2 regions of the Marivivens sp. ABH4_498 genome follow, and region 2 is predicted to be linked to the other one. Evidence: riboswitches for the same ligand, from Rfam matches in the RefSeq annotation. Region 2 holds a riboswitch; the other holds the start of a gene.
The links. A riboswitch is a leader RNA that binds a small molecule or an ion and turns the genes downstream of it on or off. The one in region 2 is predicted to bind cobalamin.
Positions count from the first base shown of each region.

Region 1: another riboswitch for cobalamin. It lies ahead of ACXAGA_RS03810 (TonB-dependent receptor plug domain-containing protein); the one in region 2 lies ahead of nrdH (glutaredoxin-like protein NrdH).

Region 1 covers NZ_JBSWXL010000001.1:735,957-748,281, reverse strand. The annotation lists gene ACXAGA_RS03850 (metal ABC transporter permease) at 1-88, opposite strand, end outside; gene ACXAGA_RS03845 (manganese/iron ABC transporter ATP-binding protein) at 85-936, opposite strand; gene ACXAGA_RS03840 (metal ABC transporter substrate-binding protein) at 933-1,823, opposite strand; gene ACXAGA_RS03835 (Fur family transcriptional regulator) at 1,946-2,371, shown strand; gene ACXAGA_RS03830 (adenosylcobinamide amidohydrolase) at 2,368-3,024, opposite strand; gene ACXAGA_RS03825 (ABC transporter ATP-binding protein) at 3,021-3,773, opposite strand; gene ACXAGA_RS03820 (FecCD family ABC transporter permease) at 3,777-4,760, opposite strand; gene ACXAGA_RS03815 (ABC transporter substrate-binding protein) at 4,757-5,572, opposite strand; gene ACXAGA_RS03810 (TonB-dependent receptor plug domain-containing protein) at 5,583-7,427, opposite strand; cobalamin riboswitch at 7,562-7,767, opposite strand; gene aroQ (type II 3-dehydroquinate dehydratase) at 7,829-8,263, opposite strand; gene ACXAGA_RS03800 (GntR family transcriptional regulator) at 8,256-8,939, opposite strand; gene ACXAGA_RS03795 (GntR family transcriptional regulator) at 9,063-9,707, shown strand; gene dctP (TRAP transporter substrate-binding protein DctP) at 9,891-10,904, shown strand; gene ACXAGA_RS03785 (TRAP transporter small permease) at 10,979-11,467, shown strand; gene ACXAGA_RS03780 (TRAP transporter large permease) at 11,470-12,325, shown strand, end outside.
Region 2 covers NZ_JBSWXL010000011.1:35,089-47,413, forward strand. The annotation lists gene nrdF (class 1b ribonucleoside-diphosphate reductase subunit beta) at 1-468, opposite strand, end outside; gene nrdE (class 1b ribonucleoside-diphosphate reductase subunit alpha) at 476-2,614, opposite strand; gene nrdI (class Ib ribonucleoside-diphosphate reductase assembly flavoprotein NrdI) at 2,596-3,012, opposite strand; gene nrdH (glutaredoxin-like protein NrdH) at 3,020-3,241, opposite strand; cobalamin riboswitch at 3,338-3,522, opposite strand; cobalamin riboswitch at 3,642-3,833, shown strand; gene ACXAGA_RS16185 (aromatic ring-hydroxylating oxygenase subunit alpha) at 3,942-5,168, shown strand; gene ACXAGA_RS16190 (FAD-binding oxidoreductase) at 5,172-6,245, shown strand; gene ACXAGA_RS16195 (YdcF family protein) at 6,242-6,781, opposite strand; gene ACXAGA_RS16200 (TFIIB-type zinc ribbon-containing protein) at 6,786-7,052, shown strand; gene ACXAGA_RS16205 (universal stress protein) at 7,120-7,527, shown strand; gene ACXAGA_RS16210 (PLDc N-terminal domain-containing protein) at 7,561-7,746, opposite strand; gene ACXAGA_RS16215 (hypothetical protein) at 7,899-8,024, shown strand; gene uvrB (excinuclease ABC subunit UvrB) at 8,021-10,213, opposite strand; gene ACXAGA_RS16225 (ETC complex I subunit) at 10,347-10,658, shown strand; gene ACXAGA_RS16230 (tRNA-dihydrouridine synthase) at 10,994-12,007, shown strand; gene ACXAGA_RS16235 (MYG1 family protein) at 12,139-12,325, shown strand, end outside.

The DNA.
Region 1 (12,325 bases), on a different contig from region 2:
AAAATGCACAAACTGCACCGACTAAGGCAGATACCCATATTGCATTTGTCATATAGCCGTAGGCGAATGGCTCTAGCAGAATGCTCATTTCGCATCCTCGGCTGTGTGGTGGCGGTCGTCGTAAAACACCAATGCGCGTTCGTCGTCGGTGATGACTTCTAATTTGCGTGGATCTTCGTCGTCATGCAGGCGGTCGCCTTCTAGCATGAAATGACGCAACACCCCGCCAAAGGCCTGTTTCAGGTTCTGCGGCGTAAAGACTTCTGTTGTTAGGCCATGGGCCAGAACGGTGCCTTTGACCAATACGACGCGGTCGCAGAATTCCGGAACGGACCCAAGGTTATGCGTCGCGACCAGCATGACGCGGCCTTCGTCACGCAGATCGCGCAGCAGGGCGATAATCTGGTCTTCGGTTTTGACATCAACGCCAGTGAAAGGTTCGTCCAGTAGGATCACTTGCGCGTCTTGGGCCAAGGCGCGCGCAAGGAAGACCCGTTTCTTTTGCCCGCCTGACAGTTCACCGATTTGGCGGTCGGCAAAGTCGGACATATTCACCCGCGCCAAAGCTGATGCGACCGCAGCGTGGTCTGTAGCCCGAGGGCGACGAAAGAAACCCATATGACCGTAGCGGCCCATCAAAACCACATCGCGGACCAACACCGGAAAGGACCAATCGACTTCTTCTGCTTGGGGGACGTAGGCGATTTTTTGGTGTTTGATGGCATCTGCGACGGGTTCGTCCAGAATGGTTACTTCGCCTTTGGCGACGGGGACAAATCCCATCAACGCCTTGAACAGAGTCGATTTTCCGGCGCCGTTGATGCCGACCAGCGCGGTGATCGTTCCGCGTGGAATATCAAATGTGGCGTTGCGCAGCGCTGTATGTCCGTTGCGATAGGTGACGGTCAGGTCGGTTGCGCGAATGCCGGTGGTCATTGGGTCAGGCCGTTCAGAATGGTTTCAGAGGTGACGCGCAAAAGATCCAGATAGGTCGGAACAGGCCCGTCATTTGCGCTAAGGCTATCAACGTAGAGCACGCCTGCATATTCCGCGTCTGTTTCACGCGCGATCTGTTGTGCGGGGCGGGGCGATACTGTGGATTCAGAAAATACCGCTGTGATGTCATTTTCCCGTACCGCATCAATCACAGTGCGCACCTGTTGCGGCGTGCCTTGGGCATCGGCGTTGATGGGCCACAGATACAGCTCTTTCAGGGCATAATCGCGCGCAAGATAGGAAAACGCACCTTCGGACGTGACCAGCCAGCGGCGGTCATCGGGCAGCGCCCGAATGTTTTCGCGGATGGGCGCAATGACTGCGGCGATTTCGGATTTATAGGCCAGCGCATTGGCGGCATAAACGTCGGCGTTGTCGGGATCGGCGTTGGTCAATGCGTCGCGAATATTGTCGATGTAGACTTCTGCAGACTCCAAACCCATCCACGCGTGCGGGTTGGGTTTGCCGTCATAATTGCCGCCCGAAATAGAAATAGGTTCGATGCCTTCGGACACAGTGGCGGCCGGAACATCACGCAGGTTGTTAAAAAACTGTTCGAACCACAGTTCCAAATTCATGCCGTTCCACAGGATCAGGTCTGCGCCTTGGGCTTTTAGAATGTCACGTGGTGTTGGGTTGTATCCATGGATTTCTGCACCGGGTTTCGTGATTGAAACGACCTCGGCCGCGTCACCGGCCACATTTTGCGCCATGTCTGCAATGACGGTGAAGGTCGTCACGACCTTGATCGGGTCATCATCCGCCCAAACAGGTGTGCCAGCAGTGCAAAGCGCGGACAGAGCAACAAAAATACGATGCGGAGCCATGCGGTCCTCCAGAATAACTTACCTAGAATGCATTTAGGAATGATTTGCAACTGTCAAGGTTTTCGCAAATGATTTGCAACTGCATCTTGTCGAAAGCTGATTATTTGTGCAGAAATGACGCTATGACACAGGCCGAACGATCATTGCAGCTGACAAATGCCCTACGCGATGCGGGGGTCCGCATCACGCGTCAACGTGCTGCGCTGTTGGACGTATTGTCCGTTGCAGATGATCATCCTGATGCGATCGAACTGCACCGCCGCGCCGAAATCGCATCACCGGGTATTTCCCTATCGACGGTCTATCGAACGCTGACCGCATTAGAAGAACAAGGCGTCATTCATCGCCACCAGTTCGAAGGTGCCTCGGCCCGTTTCGAACATGCGAACGCGGATCACCACGACCACATGATTGATGTGGAAACGGGTGAAGTGGTCGAATTTTGCTCGGAACGCATCGAAAAATTACAGGCCGAATTGGCCAAAGAACTGGGATACGAGATCGTACATCACCGGATGGAACTGTATGTACGAAAGGCGAAGGGTTAGCCCTGAAACGGTTTCATTACTGAATCTTTCCATTCGGTAACTGTGCGTTTCATCGCCGCGTAAGTTGCCGCACCGATGGCATGTCCAACTTCGGTATGTAGTCCTGCGTATGCGGTGTCGCCTTGGGGGCAGGCTATTGCGATACAATCGGTTCCGGTGCCTGTCGCGATACCTGTGGGCAGGTCAAAGCCTGCTTCGATCACGGCGGCGGTGCGGGCCTGCGTAATGATAGAGGTGGCCTCGACCATTGCATGGTCCGCTAGTCCGATATTGCTGTGGACGGCGATATTGATTGTGCCCCAATTCACGCAGCTGAAATCGCGGCGCGTGCCGATGCGTTCGGCGTTCGATAGCCCCGCAGTGACGACAGCATGGGCCGTGCAATCGCCAACCGTGACGATTTCCTGATCAAAGGCAGTGATATTGCGTGAGGTCAGGAATGTAACGGCGTCTAAAGCGCCGCGGTGACCCAGTTCTGAGGCGATCCAATCGTTGACGTCTAGGTCGGGCGGCAGGTCGGCATTGCGGACTTCGCGCCATAGGATGCGATTGGCCGTTACGAACCCAGGGCGGTTGATCGCCCAACTTAGAATTTTTTGGTCGTTTCCGAATGCAAATTCCAGCCAGGGGCGATCTAGAGTGACGACGTTCATGCCGTGACCCGAAGTGGCAGAAAAATAAGCCCGTCTGCGGTTTCGCTGAGATAGGCCGTAATGCCAAACGTGTCGCGCAGCAAATCTGGAGTGAGCACATCAAGAGGCGCGCCGTCCGCGATGAGTTTGCCGCGGTCCATGACGATTAAACGCGTGCAATGCCGTGCGGCAAGGCCCAGATCGTGGATCGATACCAAAACGGATCGCCCTTGAGTGGCCATATGTTCAAACGCGTTCATGGTTGCGATTTGGTGCGCTGGATCAAGTCCGGCGATGGGTTCATCTGCGATCACCAGCGGCGTATCCTGCGCCAATGCCCGCGCCAGCAAAACGCGGGCCTGTTCGCCGCCAGACAATTCGGTCGATAGGCGCGCCCGATAGCCGCCCAGATCCAAGGCATCCAGTGCGGCGTCAACCGCGGCGCGATCTGATGCAGAAGGTGCAGCGCCTACTCCCAGATGCGGCAGGCGGCCCAAAGTGACCAGCGTTTCGACTGGCACAGGCCATGCGATTTCGCGGGACTGCGGCATGAAGGCCGCCAGTTTGCCGCGTTCTTTCACGGGTTTGGATGAAATCGATGACGTGCCGCTGTGTTTGATCAGGCCCAGAATGGCGCGCATCAGGGTTGTTTTACCTGCGCCGTTCGGGCCGATAAGACCGATGACTTCGCCCGGTTGGACGTCAAAGGATACGTCATCAACGACAGGGCATTCGCCGCGCAAAACGGTCAGGTTCGAAAGGCTGAGCATCGGTTACAGTCCTTGGCGTTTGGTGCGGTAGATCAGGTGCAAAAACAGGGGCGACCCGACCAAGGCCGTCAGCACGCCCAATTTCAGGTCTTTGGATGGTAGAATAATACGCACGGCAATGTCAGCGGCCAGCAGCATCGCGGCCCCGCCAAATGCCGACGCCCATAGTAGTGCCGACGGACGCGATTGCACGAAACGGCGTAGAATATGCGGAACGACTAGGCCGATAAAACCGATGGAGCCCGCAACAGCGGTGCCCGCGCCAACAATCGCGGCGGTTCCCAAAATCAACGCCAGACGAATGCGCGCTGGGCGCACGCCCATTGCGGCGGCGGCGTCTTCGCCAAGTGTCAGGGCGTCAAGGCCGCGCGCGGTGGAGGCGATGATTAGGGCGCCCACGGCGATGAACGGGATGGCCAGCCAGACGTGGGTCATCGAACGGTCGGCCAGCGAACCCATCGTCCAGAACACGATTTCATTGGCCGCAAACGGGTTCGGCGACAGGTTCAAAACCAGCGTCGTCAACGCGCCCGCAAGCGCAGAAACCGCGATACCTGCCAAGATCAGGGTCAAGGTCGATCCCTGCGGCCCTGACAGTAGCATGACGATCATAACGCCCGCCGCTGCGCCCGATAGGGCAGAGATTGGCAATCCCAGCGCCCATGTTGCAGCGAACCCTGTCTGGATCGCCAGAACAGCGCCCAAAGCCGCCGATGCGGAAACACCGATCAGGCCGGGGTCTGCCAATGGGTTGCGCAAATATCCCTGCATGGCTGCGCCTGCGATGCCCAGCCCCGCGCCGATCGCCAGACCCAAAATGGCGCGTGGCAGGCGGATTTCCTGCATGACCATGGTGATGGGGCTTTGGTCGCTGCTTAGCAACGCTTGGATCGATTCAATGGGGGTGAACCCGGCGGGGCCTGTCACCAGTGATCCGAAAAACAACAGCGCGGTCAAAGCCACAAGGATTGCGAATAACCGTTTCATTCGGTGGCTCCTGTCATGGTGCGGCGCAGTTGGGCCGTGTCTTCGATTGCGCGTAGCACAAAGGGGGTGCCACAAACCCAGTCGCGGTCGGTGAACACGGCCTGAGGCAGTCGGTCGCGCAAATGATCGACCACGGGGTGGTCTAGGATTTCGTCGGAACGGGACGCGCCGGGGTAGGGCGTTCCGGTGATGATGGCATCGGGGTTGTTCAGCGCAAGCAGCTCTAGCGGCATAAACCCGCCATAGGGGTAACCTGCGTCTTCGGCGATGTTATCAAACCCAGCGGTTGCCAGAATTTGGCCCGCCAGCGTGCTATCGCCAGACGTATAGCCGTTTTGGTAATACAGCGCGGCGCGCGGGCGTTCGGTCACCTCGGCGCGATAGGCGGCAAGGGCGGCGTCATATTCGGCAACCAATGCAGCTGCGCGATCAGGCTGTTGCAACGCATCGCCCATTTGGACCATGCGGTCGCGTACATCGTTCAGCGAATAGGCGGGATCGAACAGGACCACAGGAATGCCCAGACGTTCCAACATCGATACGGTCGCGCGCGACGAAAACGTACCGGCAAGGATCAAATCAGGGTCTAATAGGTAAATTTCTTCGGCCAAGGCGGAATTGGGGATCAGATCCGCAGCCTGTTCCGCCATCGCCGAACTGCGCGGGTCTGCGGCCAATTTCGAAACAGAGATCAGTTGATCGGCATCCGCGATCAGCATGGCCAACTGATCGGTACACAAATTGATCGACACAACGCGGCTGGGCGCGTCGGCATGGGCGACAGCCCCGACCAAAGTCAGGGCTGAAGCCAAGGTTATGATTTTAGAAATCCGCACGGAAACCAACGTAGACCGCACGACCCGAGGTGTTGTAGCCACCTGCGGTTTCGTAATCTTCGTCGAACAGGTTTTCGACGCGTGCGTAGGCTTCGACCGTGTCGGTGACCGCATAGGTCGCATCCATGTTCACAACGGTGAAATCACCCACCTTGTGGCCTGCAGGAGCATAAGCCGAAGGCGTCACGTCTGCCGCGTGGCGGACATTCAGGCTGCCCCAGATGCGGTCGGTCAGATCAGCGTCAACGCCGACGACCAGATCATGTTTTGGCAGACGCGCGATTTGATCGCCGTTGGTGTCTTGGGCGTCGGTGTAGGTGTATGCGGCCGAAACGGCGAACATATCGGTCAGTTCATACGCAGCGGACAGTTCCAGACCTTTGGAAACAAAGCTTTGGGTGACATAACAACCAGCGCCGTAGGCGCAGTTGGTCGCGCTGGAATCCCAAGCGATCTGGTTTTCGATGTCCATGTAGAACGCGGTCGCGCGGATAAAATCGTTGCCGCCCAGACGGTATTCAGCGCCGATTTCATAGTTCTTCGACTGCTCTGGGCCGAACTCTTCGCTGGCGTAATAGGCGCTAAGCTGTGTCAACGACGGCGCGCGGAAACCTGTGCCGGCTTGGGCGCGGATGATCAGGTCTTCGGTTGGGCGATAGGAAATGGCAACGCGGCCCGAATTTTGCGGATCGTATTTCGATGGATCGTCGCGGCGCAGAGTGGTCACAACATCAACCGTATTGCCCAGCGACATGTCGAATTCTGCGAAAACGGCCGTGCTGGACATTTCGTCATTGGTCGACCCGCCGTAGCTGTCGTTTTGCAGGTTGGTTTCCGTCAGTTTTTCCGCGCCAAAGCTAAGGTCGCCATACGCCAATGGTGTCGCGCCGCTATAGGCCAGTTTGGTGCGTTCACCGTTGAAATAGGCGATATAGCCAGTGTCGTTTCGAACGGTGCGCGAACCAGAGACCGAAATTTCATGCGATACCAATCCGGTGTCGAACTGCGCAAACAGACGTCCGCCCGTTTTTGTGCCGTCACCGAAATCGTCGTCTACAGGATCCGTGCCCAGCCAGCCCGCATCGTCATATTCGCCGTAGTTTTCGTCGTGGATCAGGGACATGCCAACGTTTACCGCATCGGTCAGTTGGTATTCACCGGTCAGCGTCAGGCGGGTGTTTTCGAAACCGTCGGCTTCGGTGTTGTCCGCTTTGGTCGAAAAACCGTCAGTGGTCAGGCGGGTCAGGCCAAAGGCAACATAGCCGTCCGCGCCGCGATTGCCGATGTTCAGGCCGAACGCGTTGGTATTGTAGCTGCCCGTTTCCACGGTCATTTGACCCGATGCGCCGTCAACCTCTGGGGTCCACGTGGACATGTCGATCACGCCTGCAATCGCGCCTTGGCCGTAGCGGGCGGATTGCGATCCCTTTAGGACTTCGACGCGGTTGATGCCCATCGCGGCCAAGTTGCCAAAGTCATAGCCGTTGCCCGAGCTGGCAGGGTCGGACATGTCGATGCCGTTCAGGTAGGTCGCGATGTAACCTGCGCCGTTGCCGCGGATTTTCAGCGTGGTCGATGCGCCCAAACCGCCGTTCGACGAATAGGACAGACCAGGCAGGCGTTGCAGGGCATCGGCCAGTTTTGCGGTGCCTTCAGCCGCCAAAACATCTTGGCCGATGATTTCAACGGTTGTGCCCGATTGTTCAACGGACGTGGCGTTTTGGTTTGCGGTTACGGTGATCTGTTCCAGATCATAAGCCTCTTGGGCCAGTGCGCCCGAAGTGGCGAAAGCCGCAATCGCGGCCGAGGTCAAAAGCACAGAGCGTGTCATTTCAGTTCCCCAAGGATGCGTTCGGTCGCCCGAACGCGCGTGTGTATTAATCAACAGGGAATGAAATGCCCCGCAGACGGTGAGAAGCACCACGGCGGAAGCAGTCTCCGCAGCCCGAAACGCGCCCCGCGTTTGGACAGGGTGTAGCTTCGGCAGGTCTCCTGACTTGCGGGTCTTTGCGCTGCCGGACCTTCCCACCCCGAATGGGGCAGTGGTGTATGCCGGCATTGCTCTCCGCCTACAGTTGCGGGGGCAGTCGCAGAATTGGCGGGTATGGTCGCCGCACTGCGTTCCCTTTTCACGGGTGCAAAACACCCGGACCGAAGCGCGGCGAACCTATGGCCGATAAGCCATTTGTGTAAAGGCTTTATTACTGTGTCTTTACGACACATGGCCCTTTATTAGATCAAAGTCGCAACGTGACGCGTCGCGAGGCTGTAACCGTTGATGCCAAAGCCCGCCATAACCGCGTCTGCGCGATGGCTGACATAGGAATGATGGCGGAACGATTCGCGTTTGTGCACTTGGCTGATGTGCACTTCGATCACTGGGCCTTCGAATGTGTTCAGGGCGTCCAGAATAGCGATGGAATAATGGGTAAAGGCCGCTGGGTTGATGATGATAGCGGCGGCGTTTTCGCGGGCTTCGTGAATCCAATCTACGATTTGGCCTTCGTAGTTGGATTGCAGCAGTTTTACCTCAAACCCGTTTTCAGCCGCGATGGCGCTGCAGTTTTTTTCAACGTCTTCCAGTGTGTCATGCCCGTAGATTTCGGGTTGACGTTTGCCCAATAGGTTCAGGTTTGGGCCGTTCATAATGTAAACAAGCTTAGACATTTTTTCCTCCGTTCGCGCTGTCGTTGCGCGTTTCCAATAGGTCCGCCAGATCATTGCCTGTGCGTTCAATGTGGCGTGACAAAAGCATCGGGCCTAGTTCCGCATCCCGTGCGATTGCAGCATCGGCGATTGCGGCATGTTCGGCATCCAAATCGCGTCCTTCGGCTGTATAACCCAATATGTTGGCGTACCGATGATGCAGATTGGCGAATAGTTTACACAGGTCGCCCAGCATTGGCATTGCGCAGCCGCGGATAAGTGCGGCGTGAAATGCGGCGTGATTGTCGCTGAACAACGCGTTGTCGCTGTTGGTCAGGCGGTAGATCGCGGCGGGCACGCGGCTTTCCCAATCTAGGGTCCCAATCGTGATCGCGTGTTTCAGGGCCAGCGATTCTAAATCCGCCCGCATCCGAGTGATTTCCAACAGATTCGCCATGCCAATCGGCATGATGCGGAACCCTTTTTTATCTTCGAATTCGACCAACCGTTCGGCCACCAATCGCGATATCGCTTCGCGCATGGGGGACAGCGAAACGCTATAGATATCACGTAGATGGTCCAGATTCACCTTAGAGCCAGGGGCTAATTGGCCAGAGATAATCTCGGCTCTTAGCTGGTTTGATACGCGACTTGCACGTGTCAGTTTGCTGTCATCTAGGCTTTGGTCAAAAAACATCGCTGATCACCCTGTTTGACCAGACGTGTAATCATATAATCGATTTATATCAACTATGTTGCAGTTCCCGTTCGCTTTGCTATCCTTTCGGTCGGCCAATAGGGGATGGCCGCTGGAGGACTAATGAGCAAACTAGGCGACGATATATATCGGGCGATGCGTCACGATATTATCTTTGGAAAGCTCGAGGCGCAGTCCAAAATCCGTTTGTCGAACCTGAAAGACACGTATGGGGCATCTGTCCCGACGTTGCGGGAAATTCTAAACCGGCTTGTGTCCGAAGGTTTCATTTTGGCCGAGGGCCAGCGCGGCCACATCGTTACCCCAATGTCCGCCGAAGGCCTGCGTGAAATCGCAGATTTGCGTGTTTTGCTGGAATCCAATGCGTTGGAAAAATCCATACAGAATGGTGATTTGAACTGGGAAGAACGGATTATTTCTGCCCACTATCGGCTGGCGCAAATGGAAAAGCAGATGCTTGCCGGCGACGATGAAGCGCGCGAAGTCTGGAAGCAATATGACTGGGAATACCATCAGGCGCTGATTTCCGCATGTGGGTCGTCAGAGTTGCTGTCGCTGCACGGGATCACATTTGACAAATACCTGCGGTACCAAATGCGTCTGTTGACGTTCCGAGGCGAGGTTGCAGCCGACGAACACAAGCGAATGCGCGATGCCGCGTTGGATCGGGATTCAAGCGCCGCCGTTGCGTTGTTGCGCGCGCACATCTTGGGCGGTGTCGAACATAGTATTCAATTGTTCCGCTGAATTGACCCTTTCGGTTCGTGACGCGTGCGTCGAAATAAAATCGATTATTTTGCCGAAGTAAGGTGAAATGGAAATATACATCATAACGATAAAAAATCTGTTGAACGAAATCTGTGTTCTGTCAGCATCACGCTAATGTTTCGGCCTGAATCGAAACACCGGCATCATCACGGAGGAGAAAGTATGCCCTATACTATGAAACGCCGCGCGTTCGTCGCAGCAGCAACCGCATCCATCATCGCAGCAACCGCAGGCACCGCAGCTTTGGCTGAAGGTCACGCAACCCAGCTGCGTCTGTCGGCTGTTATGTCGGATACCGACATGCGCGCAGTTGCAATGGTAGAGAAATTCGGCCCAGCGGTTTCGGAATTCGCATCGTTCGAACCACACTGGAACGGCACCCTGTTCGCACAAGGCACCGAGCTGGAAGCAATCGCAACCGGCGACCTGGAAATGGCGATCACTTCGGCGCAAGAGCTGGCGACATTCTTCCCAGAATTCTCGATCTTTACCGCTGGCTACGTTCTGCAGAACGCTGACCACCAGGTTGCAGTATTCAACGACGAACTGTTCGACCCGTTCAAAGCAAAAGCAGAAGAAGAGCTGGGCGTAACCCTGCTGGCTCCTATGTATCTGGGCCGCCGTCAGGTGAACCTGCGTCAGACCGCAGGCGAGCTGACTGTTTCGACCCCAGCGGATCTGGCTGGCGTGAACCTGCGTATGCCAGGCACCGACGCATGGCAGTTCCTGGGCAAAGCGCTGGGCGCAAACCCAACCCCAATGGCATTCACCGAAGTGTACACCGCACTGTCGTCGGGCGCTGTTGACGGTCAGGACAACCCACTGCCAACCGTTGTTGACGCGAAATTCTACGAAGTTACCAACCAGATCGTTCTGACGTCGCACCTGGTTGACTGGAACTTCATCGCGATTTCGTCCGAAGTGTTCAACGGCATGGACGCAGACACCCAAGAAGCAGTTCGCGCTGCTGCGTGGGAAGCTGCTGACTACGGCCGCGCTGCACAGCTGGAAAAAGAATCCAGCCTGGTTGCATTCCTAGAAGAGCAAGGCATGTCGATCTACGAACCAGACGTAGCTGCATTCCGTGACGCTGTTCAGGGCGCATATCTGGAATCCGAATACGCTGAAGCATGGCCAGAAGGCCTGCTGGACGCTGTAAACGCTCTGGGTAACTAAGAAATATCGGGGGAGGTCCCATGAAAAAGCTTTTTGGGATCTTCTCCCGAGTGACAGAGGGAGTGGCGGCGCTAATGATGGCCGCCATTTTCCTGACTTTCCTGCTGCAAATCGCAGTGCGTTATATCGTTGGGTCTGACTGGTTCACCGCGAACCTAGGCCACGTTGTCGACGCGACCGATTTCGGCTGGACCGTAGAATTCATCATGGTCATGTGGCTGTGGGTGATTTTCTGGTCGAACGCATTCATTGTGCGTGATCGTGACCACGTCACATTCGACATCATCTACAACGGCGTGAACCCGAAACTGCGCAGTGCATTCGCCATTATCGGTGCGTTGATCATCTGCGGTGCCCTTTGGTACGCGATTGATCCGACCTATGGCAAAATGCGCCTGCTTCGCATCAAATCGTCGGCGACCCTTCCGGTTAAAATGCTGCCGATCTATTCAATTTACTTCTTGTTCTTGGCTGTCGTGGGCCTGCGCTATCTGTGGCGCGCCTATGACGTGATCCGCAACGGCGCGGACAAAGAACTGCTTGTCCAGCCCGAGGATACCTAAGCATGAGCTTTGAGATTCTTATTCTGCTCGGATCCCTGTTTTTCCTAGCGGGGATCGGTGTTCCGATCGCATATTCGATCATCATTGCGTCGATGACCTATGTCGTTGCATCTGGTGGTAGCGTCGGCACCATTCACAAAAGCCTGGTTGATGGTATTTACCAAAGCTTCCTTTTGCTTGCTGTGCCGCTGTTTATCGTGGCCGCAAACATCATGAACGCTGGGTCGATTTCCGACCGCCTGCTGAATTTCTGCATCGCGACCGTTGGCCGTTTCAAAGGCGGCTTGGGCCACGTGAACGTCATGGCGTCCCTGATCTTTTCGGGTATGTCCGGTTCGGCTGTGGCTGACGCGGCAGGTATCGGTAAAATCATCATTGATATGATGCGCAAAGATGGCCGTTTCCCTGCAGGCTATGCTGCGGCGATCACGGCGGCATCGGCCACTATCGGCCCGATCATTCCGCCGTCGATCCCTATGGTTCTGTACGCGCTGGTGTCGAACGCATCGATTGGCTACCTGTTCTTGGGTGGTATCGGACCTGGCCTGCTGATGGGCGGCGTTCTGATGGGCATGAATTTCTGGATGGCGCACCGCCGTGGTTTCGCAACTGAAACCCCTGTGCCAATGCGCGACCTGCCAGCCGTCACGTTCAAAGCGTTCCCAGCCCTGCTGATGCCCGCGATCCTGCTGTACGGTATCTACGGCGGCGTCACCACCCCGACCGAGGCTGCTGCGGTTGCTGCTGCATACGCTCTGGTTCTTGCGGGTGTGTTCTATCGCCAGCTGACCGTGAAAACGATCTGGAACATTCTGGTCGACAGCGCACGTTCGTCCGCTTCAGTTGGTATTGTTATCG
Region 2 (12,325 bases):
GATTTTGCGTTTCAGCGGGTCCGCGTCCGTATTGTATTCCTGCAAAACCAAACGTGCCTTGGCCTGAAGATGCGGGTTTTCTTCGGACCAGCGGAATGCCTCGTCGACCTCTTTCGTGGAACATAGGGTCGAAAAGATCGACGAATAGGACCGCGCGTGGACGGCCTCCATGAACGCGATGTTGGTCAGAACCGCCTCTTCGTGCGGAGTCTGGGAATCGGGCAACATGGCGGGCGCGCCAACGGCGTTCTGGATGGTGTCCAGCAGGGTCAGGCCGGTGAATACGCGGATCGTCAGTTCACGTTCCTCTGGGCGCAGGGTGCCCCAGCTGGGAATGTCGTTCGACAAAGGTACCTTTTCAGGCAGCCAGAAATTGACGGTCAGGCGGTTCCATACCTCTAGGTCTTTTTCGTCCTGAAGGCGGTTCCAGTTGATGGCGCGGGGGATGGATGTGGTCAGGTCTTTCATATCATCCTCACAAAGTACAAGAAACGCAGCCCTGAACCTCGGTCCCTTCTAGGGACGACTGGCGCAGGCGCACGTAGTAGATGGTTTTGATGCCTTTTTTCCACGCGTAGATCTGCGCGCGGTTGATGTCGCGGGTCGTTGCCTCGGCTGGGAAAAACAGCGTCAGGGATAGGCCCTGATCCACGTGTTCTGTGGCGGCGGCATAGGTGTCGATCAACGCTTCGGGGCCGATTTCATAGGCATCGCGATAGTATTCCAGATTATCGTTCGACATGAACGCGGCTGGATAATACACGCGGCCGATTTTGCCCTCTTTGCGGATTTCAACCTTGGACACGATCGGGTGGATCGAAGAGGTCGAATTGTTGATGTAGCTGATCGAACCCGTTGGCGGAACGGCCTGCAGGTTGCGGTTATACAGCCCGTGTTCCATCACCGATTTTTTCAGCGCAGCCCAATCATCGCGGGTCGGCAGGGTGACGTTCATACGGTCGAACAGCGCCTGAATTTCTTCGGTTTCAGGCAACCAATCACGGTCGGTGTATTTGTCGAAAAATTCACCTGTCGCATATGTTGATTTTTCGAAACCAGCGAATGTTTCGCCTTTTTCGATGGAGATTTGATTGGATGCGCGGATCGCGTGATAGGCGATAGCCGCGAAATAGACGCTGGTGAAATCCACGCCTTCGGTGCTGCCATAATGAATGCGTTCGCGGGCAAGGAACCCGTGCAGGTTCATCTGGCCTAGGCCGATAGCGTGGGCTTCGTCGTTGCCGCGGCGGATGGATGGCACGCTGTCGATGGCGGACATTTCCGATACGGCGGTCAGCGCACGGACGGCGGTTTCAACGGTTGCGCCGAAATCTGGGCTGTCCATGGTTTTCGCGATGTTCAGCGACCCAAGGTTACACGAAATGTCGGTGCCTAGGTGATCATAGGATAGGTCGTCGTTGAATTTCGACGCCTCGTTCACCTGCAGGATTTCCGAACACAGGTTCGACATGGTGATGCGGCCGTCGATTGGGTTCGCTTTGTTCACGGTGTCTTCGAACATGATGTAAGGGTAACCGGATTCGAACTGGATTTCCGCCAGGGTCTGGAAGAATTCGCGCGCGTTGATCTTTTTCTTGCGGATGCGTTTGTCGTCGACCATCTCGTCATATTTTTCAGTGACCGAGATTTCCGAGAAAGGCACGCCATAGACCTTTTCGATGTCATGGGGCGAAAACAGGTACATGTCTTCGTTCTTTTTCGCCAATTCGAACGTGATGTCAGGGATCACAACGCCCAGCGACAGGGTTTTGATGCGGATTTTTTCGTCGGCGTTTTCGCGTTTGGTATCCAAGAAACGCAAAATATCTGGGTGGTGCGCGTTCAGGTAAACCGCGCCCGCGCCCTGACGCGCGCCCAGCTGGTTCGCGTAAGAGAACGAATCCTCTAGCAGTTTCATCACAGGGATGACGCCCGAGGACTGGTTTTCGATGCCTTTGATCGGCGCGCCGTGTTCGCGGATGTTGGTTAGCATCAACGCCACGCCGCCGCCGCGTTTGGACAGCTGCAGGGCCGAATTGATGCCGCGACCGATGGATTCCATGTTGTCTTCTAGACGTAGAAGGAAACAGGAAATCAGCTCGCCGCGGCTTTTCTTGCCTGCGTTCAGGAACGTCGGGGTGGCAGGCTGGAAACGGCCGGCGATGATTTCGCGCATGAACGCCATCGCGTGTTCCTGATTGCCGCGTGCCAGCGCCAGCGACACCATAACAACTCGGTCTTCGAAACGTTCCAGATAGCGCTGACCGTCACGGGTTTTCAGCGTGTAGGACGTGTAATATTTGAACGCGCCCAAAAATGTCGGGAAACGGAATTTCGCAGCATAGGCCGCATCCCACATCTGGGTCAGGAATTCGCGAGGGTACTGGGCCAGAACGTCGGCCTCATAGTAGCCTTCTTCGACCAGATAACGCAGTTTTTCGTCCAGCGAATGAAAGAACACGGTGTTCTGGTTTACGTGCTGTAGGAAATACTGGCGGGCGGCCATGCGGTCTGCGTCGAAACGGATGTGGCCGTTTTCGTCGTACAGGTTCAGCATCGCGTTCAGCGCGTGATAGTCCAGTGTTTCGCCGTCTTTCATGCCGTGATCGAGCATGTCATCCCCTCAAACTTTTCCAGTCCCGCGCGGACGCGGTTGATGTCTGTTTCGGTGCCCGCCAGTTCGAATTTATACAGCAGCGGCACGTTGCATTTTTTCGCGATAACATCGCTGGCCATCCCATAGGTCGGGCCGAAATTTCTGTTTCCTGTGCCGATCACACCGCGAATGAAACTGCGGCGGGCAGGATCGTTTAGGAAACGGATAACTTGTTTGGGAACCGCGCCGTTGCCGTTTCCGTCCGCATAGGTGGGACAAATCAGGACATAGGGCGCGGCAATCTTTGGTTGATCTGTATTCGCATCAATCGGAATACGCTGGGCTGGCAGACCCAAGGCATCGATAAACCTTTGTGTGTTCCCAGAACGGGACGAAAAGTAGACGATGCCGATCATTGTGTGATTAGGCCAGACGGCCAATCAGGTCAGGGCGGAAACCGGACCAGTGATCTTCGCCAGCGACAACAACCGGTACCTGACGGTAGCCCATTTCGGTCACGCGCGAATGTGCGTCGTCGTCTTCGGTCAGGTCGATGACTTGGTAATCCAGGCCTTTGGCTGCTAAAGCGCGAGTCGTTGCGGTGCACTGAACGCAGGCTGGTTTGGAATATACTGTGATTGTCATTGCTCGGTTCCCCAGTTGGTTTTTTAAAGCGACGCAGGGACGTGGAGCAGGCGAAAATATGCCACCTATATGCGCTCCCAGACCCTCCGTCTGTGGTCGTACTATGGTGCTTCGGCAGGTCTCCTGACTTGCGGCTTTGACGCTTGGCTGGCCTTCCCGGGGTGACCCAGTGGCGATTCAGCTATGCTTGCCGCTAACAGTTGCGGGGGCAGTGCCAGAATTACACTGGCTTCCCTCTTAGCCCGTGATGAATCACAGGAACCTTAGCAACATCATCTAGATATTTTTGTTCACCTTTCGTCAATATTTAGTTTTCCACAATCGCCTGTGGGTAAAATTTTTCCGTGCCGATTTTGCACCGTTCAGGTCGTTTTCGGGCCAATTGCATAGGGATTAGGCTGCTATCGTATAGGGGTAAGGTGCGGGCCCACGGGTCCGAGAATTGGGAAGCCGGTGCAATACCGGCGCTGCCCCCGCAACGGTAACTAGGTTTAGGCGCGGCGACATACCACTGGGGAGGAGCCGGGAAGGTGTCGCGCTAGGGTTTTGCCCAACTAGAAGTCCGGAAACCAGCCTTGCTGAAACGTCAACCGCGGGCGGCGGTGCAGACGCGGATCAGGCGCGCAATTTTCGCGCGCCCCGTGGCCTGTTTGTCGTCCCACCCATTTTTATCGCCGTGATTTGCGGCAGGAGAACGACAATGACGCTGCAAGTGTCCCAGATGTTGGCCGAACGGGTTCCAGGGCATGCGCTGCCTCGTGCGGCATATACGGACGCATCGATTTTTCAGGCTGATCTACAGACGATATTCTATCGTCAGTGGCTGTTTGTTGCGCCTGCCTGTGAATTACCAAAGGCGGGAAATTACATTACCCATCAGGTCGGCGACTATCGCGTCATAGTTGTTCGCGGCACAGACGGCGAAATTCGCGCGTTCCACAATTCGTGTCGTCACCGCGGGTCGGTTTTGTGCTCAAAGGCCAAAGGAACGTCCCCGAAATTGGTGTGCCCGTATCACCAATGGACCTATGAATTGGATGGTCGCCTGTTGTGGGCCAAAGATATGGGTGCTGATTTCGATGCGTCGAAACACGGGTTGAAAACCGTTCACTGCCGCGAACTGGCGGGATTGGTCTACATTTGTCTGGCCGAAGAGGCACCCGATTTCGACACCTTTGCCGAACTGGCGCGCCCCTATCTGGAACACCACGATTTGGCAAATGCCAAGGTCGCGTTTGAATCGTCGATCATTGAAAACGGCAACTGGAAACTGGTCTGGGAAAATAACCGCGAATGTTACCACTGCGCGGGCAACCACCCTTCGCTGTGCCGCACCTACCCCGAAGACCCGTCAATCACTGGCGTAGAAGAGGACGGATCGGTCCCCGAACGCCTGCAAAACCATTTCGACCGACTGGAAAATGCAGGCATCAAGTCGCAGTTTCATATCGCGCAGGGCGGTCAGTACCGTTTGGCCCGCGTGCCGCTGAATCTGGGCACCAAAAGCTATACCATGGACGGCGAATTCGCCGTGACGCGGAAACTGGGAAACATCGGCGTTGATGATGCGGGTCCTTTGCTGCAATTCCATTACCCAACCACGTGGAACCATTTCCTGCCTGATCATTCGATCGTTTTCCGCGTGACCCCCATCAGCCCGACGGAAACGCAGGTCACCACGAAATGGCTGGTGCACAAAGACGCAGTCGAAGGCGTGGATTACGACCTGAACCGCTTGACCGAGGTCTGGATGCATACCAACGACGAAGACCGCGAAGTGGTTGAAAACAACCAAGCCGGCATCAATTCGCCCGCATTCGTCCCTGGCCCGTATTCCGCCATTCAGGAATCCGGCGTCATTCAGTTTGTCGATTGGTACTGCGCCCAGATGGCGGGCGGCACCGAACTAAAAATCGCGGCGGAGTAAGCGATGAAAGACCTACCCATCCCCCCGCGTGCGATTTGGACCGATGCAGAGCCGTTAGAATGTGTATCCGTCATTCCAGAGGTGCCACATACCGCAACCTTTACGTTTCGGTCCCCAACGGGCGCGATGTTTGATTTCCTACCGGGTCAATTTCTGACGCTGGAAATTCCTGCGCCAACAGGCACCGTCCATCGGACCTACACGATTTCATCGTCGCCTTCGCGGCCTCGGTCGATTTCGATCACGGCCAAGGCGCAGGATGACAGCATCGGCACCCGCTGGATGATCGATCATCTGAAACCGGGCATGCAGCTAAAGGCGTTCGGCCCCGCAGGTGTGTTCACCCATATGAACAAACCCGCCGAAAAATATCTGTTCATCACCGCAGGCAGCGGCATCACGCCCGCCATGTCGATGACGACGTATATGTGGGATCTGGGCCAAGAACCCGACATCGTTTTCGTCAACTGCGCCAAACGCCCGTCCGAGATTATTTTCCGCGAACGTCTGGAACACATGGCCAGCCGCGTTCCGGGGATCAAACTGAAATGGATCGTGGGCGAGGCGGACCCCTATAAACCGTGGACAGGGTTCGAAGGGCAGTTCAATCAGCTGATGCTGGGCCTGCTTGCGCCTGATTATCTGGAACGCGATGTCTATTGTTGCGGGCCTGAACCGTTCATGTTGGCCGTGCGCGAAGCGTTGGCCGGTCTGGGCTATGACATGGACCGCTACAATCAGGAAAGTTTTCAAGCACCAGCCGAAACCGCATCTGACGTGCCCGACATCGACGATCTGGTGCCGGACGAGGATACCAGCGCCGAGGTCACCTTTGCCCTGTCTGGCGTCACGGCCAAGGTTGCGCAGACGGATACCATTTTGGCAGCGGCAAAATCGAACGGCCTGAATATCCCGTCGGGCTGCACATTCGGCGTTTGCGGCACGTGTAAGGTCAAGAAAACGTCGGGCGATGTGCACATGGTGCACAACGGCGGCATTTCCGATGATGACATTGCGGATGGCTACATTCTGGCCTGTTGTTCCAACCCGATCGGCAAGGTCGAGGTAGAGGTCTAACGCCAGTATTTTATCAGATAGTAGGGGATGGCGATTGCCTCTCTTGCTGCGGCGCGAATTTGTGTCCCCGTTTTCGCGCCGCGCCCTGATGGGCAGGCAAATTGGGGGCGAAACCCATGATGCCGCGCAACCAGCCAAGATCGCGGAACATGATACCAATTGGTCACTATGGTAATTTCTTTCGTATCGGTTAGTAATTTGGAAAGCGCGAAATTTTCGTAAGTTGACGTTGCTTTGTCCTCAACCGTGATCGCGTCGTCGGGCACGCCGTTTGCGATCAAAACGCGGTGCATAATGGATGCTTCGGTCGGGGGATATTTGCCTAAACCGCCCGTCACGATGATGTGTGAAATGGCGCCTGCGTTGTATAATTCAGCGCCCTTTAGAACGCGGCGCATCAACGCGGGCGATGCGCCGTTTTTCCAGACCGCTGCCCCTAGAATGATGGCCGTTTTACCCATTTGCGACAGAATTTCCCACTTGCGCCGTTCAATAGCGAACCCATCTAGGATGTAGACGAATAGAAAAAGGATCAACCGAATGAAGTGTCCAATCGACGGCGAACTATTGGTTATGGCGACCCGCGAAGGTGTCGAAATCGATTACTGCCCCAAATGCCGTGGTGTTTGGCTGGATCGTGGCGAATTGGATAAAATCATCGAACGATCCTCTGCCGCGCCCGAACCCGCGCCAGCACCGCGATATGACGACCGCGATTATCGTCGTGATGACGACGACTATAAATACCGCAAGTCGTACAAGAAAAAGCGCAAAGAAAGTTTCCTGTCCGAACTATTCGATTTCTAGGTGATCTGGATCAAGGCAACTTGGATCGGCGCGGGCGATGATTTCTGCAAGCTTGCAGGAGATTGCCATGTACAAACACGTCCTAGTGCCCGTTGCCTTTGATGCAGGGTTCGAACATCTGGATCCGCTGCCCATTGCCAAAACGCTGGTCGCAGGCGGCGGTAAGATCAGTTTGCTTCATGTAATGGAAGAAGTTCCCAGCTATGCTGTGAGCTTTATGCCTGATGATTTCAGAAACGAAAGCCGCGACGCGATCCGTGCCGAACTACAGGGCATGGCCGCGCGGTTGCCGAATGCGAATGTCTGGGTCGTGGATGGCCACGCGGGGCGCACCATTCTGGATTGGGCCGAAGAACACGCCGTCGATCTGATCGTTATGGCGTCGCATCATCCGGGTTTGGGGGATTATCTGCTGGGATCAACGGCTGCGCGTGTTGTGCGACATGCAAATTGTTCTGTGCACGTCATTCGATGAAAAAAGGGCGGGGAAATCCCCGCCCGATTTGTTTTATACCGTTGCTGTCGACGAACGCGGACCGGCGACCAGCCACGCGACAAAGCCCAGCACAGGCAGGAAGAATACAACCAGCGCCCAAATCAGTTTGGACAGGCCGCTTGCGCGCGAACCGATGATTTGAATGATTGCGTAGATGTCAGCGATCAGAACGATCAGACCAAAAATACCATATTCCATTATACTCACTCCAATTGAACATTTGATAGAACAACGCCCAGCGATTGGTTTTGTTCCGATGTGTCTTGGTCGCCATGTTCGCAATTTGGTGAATTTTTAGGGTTCCCTGTGCAAAGAGGATCATACAGAACCGTCACGCAAAGGAGTGAACGATGCGTGTTTTGTTAATGATTGCTATTTTATCGACGCTGACGGCCTGTGGGCCGCGCAAAATGGTTGGCGCGGTTGTCAAAACAGGTGTTGCCGCCACCTATGTCGCGACAGACATCGTGTTTTAACGCGATTTGCGGCTGCGTTTGTTGCCGCCGCGTTGCCCTGCTCGGCCAGCGGATGATCGTCCTGATGCTTTGCGGCTTTCTTCGACCGCGGAATCAACAGCGGATTGACGGGCCAAAGGATCGTCCGACACCACCAAATCCACAGTTTCCAGACGTTTGATTTCGTCGCGCAGGCGGGCGGCTTCTTCGAATTCCAGATTTTCGGCGGCTTTGCGCATGTCGGTGCGCAGCCCATCCAGAACGGATTCCAGATTGCCACCATGCAGCGGTTTATCGATCGTTGCCGTGACGCGAGATTGGTCGGTGTCGCCGTTGTATAGGCCGGCCAGAATATCCTCGACGTTCTTTTTGACGGTCTGCGGCGTGATCCCGTGTTCTTCGTTATAGGCCATCTGACGGGCGCGGCGGCGTTCGGTTTCTTTCATCGCGCGGTCCATCGACCCCGTGATTTTATCCGCATACATGATCACACGGCCTTCGGCGTTACGTGCGGCGCGGCCGATGGTCTGAACCAAAGACGTTTCGGATCGCAAGAAACCTTCTTTATCTGCGTCGAGAATGGCGACCAATCCGCATTCGGGGATGTCCAGACCTTCGCGCAATAGGTTGATCCCGATCAGCACGTCGAATGCCCCCAGTCGCAGGTCACGCAGGATTTCGATCCGTTCAATGGTGTCGATGTCCGAATGCATGTATCGGACCTTGATCCCCTGTTCATGCAGGTATTCGGTCAAATCTTCGGCCATGCGTTTGGTCAAAGTGGTGCACAAAACGCGGTAGCCGTCGGCGGTGACGCGGCGGATTTCGTCCAGCAGATCGTCGACTTGGGTTTCTACGGGCCGAATTTCGATCACGGGGTCCAATAGGCCTGTGGGGCGAATGATCTGTTCGGTGAAAACGCCGCCCGTTTGTTCCAGTTCCCACGCGGCGGGGGTGGCCGACACATAGATCGACTGCGGGCGCATGGCGTCCCATTCTTCGAACTTTAGCGGGCGGTTATCCATGCACGACGGCAGGCGGAACCCGTGTTCGGCCAGCGTGAATTTGCGGCGATAGTCGCCTTTGTACATCGCGCCGATTTGCGGAACCGATACGTGGCTTTCGTCAGCGAACACAATCGCGTTGTCGGGGATGAATTCGAACAACGTGGGCGGTGGTTCCCCCGGAGCGCGACCCGTCAGATACCGCGAATAGTTTTCGATGCCGTTGCAAACGCCCGTTGCCTCTAGCATCTCCAGATCGAAATTCGTTCGCTGTTCCAGGCGCTGGGCTTCTAGCAGTTTGCCTTCGTCCTGCATCTGTTTCAGGCGCACGGCCAATTCTTCTTTGATGCCTTTGATCGCCTGATTCATCGTCGGGCGGGGCGTAACATAGTGGCTGTTCGCGTAGATGCGGACCTTTTCAAAGGTATCGGTTTTTTCGCCTGTCAGCGGGTCGAATTCGTGGATCGCCTCTAGCTCTTCGCCAAAGAACGACAAACGCCACGCGCGGTCGTCCAAGTGTGCGGGCCAAATTTCCAGACTGTCGCCGCGCACACGGAAGCAGCCGCGCTGGAACGCAGCATCGTTACGGCGGTATTGCTGGGCGACCAGATCGGCCATGACTTGGCGCTGATCATACATTTTGCCTGCAAACAGGTCCTGGGTCATAGCCGAATAGGTTTCGACCGAACCGATGCCGTAGATACAGGACACGGACGCCACGATAATAACGTCGTCCCGTTCCAACAGCGCCCGCGTGGCCGAGTGGCGCATGCGGTCGATCTGTTCGTTAATCTGACTTTCCTTTTCGATATAGGTGTCCGACCGCGGCACGTAGGCCTCTGGCTGATAATAGTCATAGTAGGACACGAAATATTCGACGGCGTTGTCCGGAAAGAACCCTTTGAATTCGCCATATAGCTGGGCCGCCAGCGTTTTGTTCGGGGCAAGGATGATGGCAGGGCGCTGGGTTTCTTCGATCACCTTGGCCATGGTGAATGTTTTACCCGTGCCCGTTGCGCCGAGCAGAACCTGATCGTGATCGCCGCCCAAAACGCCAGCTGCCAATTCTTTGATCGCGGTAGGCTGGTCGCCCGCAGGTTCAAAGGATGTGTTCATGACAAATTGTTTGCCGCCCTCCAGCTTTTCACGCTGTTGGGGCGCGCGGTTTTGCATGACCGGCATTTGTTCGGGCGAATTGTTGTGCATATCGGCTCCTGATGTCGGGTCTATAATGTGCTCTTTTTGTTCGCCTTCAAGGGCCAAAGGCGCATTGGTCTATCGCGTCTTGAACTGTGCGGCGTTTTTCGGGATAAGAGGCCAACAAATACGGAGCTATCCAATGCGTGCACGAATCTACCGTCCAGCTAAGACCGCTATGCAATCCGGCGTTGCCAAGACCAAACAGTGGGTTTTGGAGTACGCTCAATCGTCCGCACGTGACATCGACCCGCTGATGGGTTGGACATCGTCGTCCGACACCCAAACGCAGGTTAAATTGCGTTTCGATACCAAAGAGGCGGCTTTGGAATACGCCGAAGCGCACGGTATCGACGCTGTGGTTCAGGAACCAAAACAGCGCGCCGTGAACATTCGCGCGGGTGGTTACGGCGAAAACTTTGCCACAAATCGTCGTGGTGCTTGGACTCACTAACAGTCCACTGACGACATTTATTCCGTTGTGATTGAACCTAGGGCGCCCAATGGGCGCCTTTTGTCTGTCTGGGTTTTTGGTATGATTATGCTTAGACAGCGGGCAAAGTTCTAAAAAATGTGCGTTTTTCGGGTCGTTTGCGCCAAGTTTCGTCTGATCCGCCCTTTGGTCGCTGAAATAGTTGACATATTTCACGATCGGTCTGAATATTTTTACCAGACGGTAAAATAAGGAATGCTGCGTTGCCCACTCTTGCTACAAAATTCACCGGCCTAGATTTTGTAAATCCTTTCGTTTTGGCGTCGGCGCCACCGACCGAAAGCAAACGAAAGATCATGAAGGCGTTTGAATCCGGCTGGGGCGGTGTTGTGACCAAAACCATCGGTTTGCATCCTGTTGAAAACGTCGCCGGACCGCGCACCATTTTTCAGCGGGCAAGTGAAACAAAACCGTATGTGTCGCGAACCAAACGCCCTGATAGCGTGTCGCATTCGTCGTGGAATTGGGAATTGATTTCTGACCAGCCGTTGGATTTGTGGCTGCCTGACCTGGAAGAGATCAAATCGACATATCCTGACCGAATGCTGATTGGGTCAATTATGGCTGGTACCGGCAGCGAAGAAGAAATGAACAATTGGCGCAAATTGGCCACCGCTTGCGTCGGTGCGGGGTGCGATGCGCTAGAGCTGAATTTGTCCTGCCCGCATATGGATCGCAAAGATATGGGCGCGCATATCGCCAATGATGAAGACATCATTCGGTCTATCATGGAGGCGGTGACATCTGTTGTTAGTGTCCCGATTTGGGTCAAGCTAACGCCAGCAACGTCGACGGTGGTTGATGGTGCGCGGGCGGCTTATGACGCGGGGGCTTCTGCGATTTCGCTGTGCAATACATTTCCGTCGATGCCATTGATGGACCCCGAAACCATGAAGTTCGAAGTTGAGGTTGATGGCTATGTATCGTCGGGCGGCATGGGCGGTTTGGCGATTTTGAACCAAGCCCTGCAAAGGGTTTCAGATATTTCGCGTGCTTTGCCTGGTAAATCGATTTCCGGCATTGGCGGGATCAAAGGGTTTAACGAAGCCTTTAATTTCATCGCCCACGGCGCGGGCAACCTTCAGGTCTGTACCGCCGCGATGGAGGAAAAAGGCAGCGGCGGTGTTGGCGTCAAATTGATCCAAGACCTCAAGGACGATTTGCTGGACTATCTGACGCGCAAAGGGTTCGACAGCATTGACGATTTCAAAGGTATCGCTTGCGATCGCGTCGTCGAACAGTCGCAAATTCGACGCAAGAGCGAAGATTACAACGGTGGTTTCGTCGCAGAAGTCGAAGAGGTCGAATAGGCACCTAACGCTGGCTTGTGCTGGATGTGCGATTTGCGTTAGGCAGGGTGCGATCCGCAGGGCAAAGGCCTGTGATTGAATTGGCGGCGATCTGAACGGTCGCCGTTTTCATTTGAGCCATAGGTGATTTCATGACCATATCGCATCTTGTGACCCATTCGGGTGGATTTCATGCCGACGAGCTGCTTTCGTCGGTCATTCTGACGCGTTTGTTTCCGGATGCGACCATCGTGCGGACACGAGATGATGACTGGATCACACCTGGCGCTGGCAAAATTATTTATGATGTGGGCCGCGCATATGATGCGGATCAGTTCA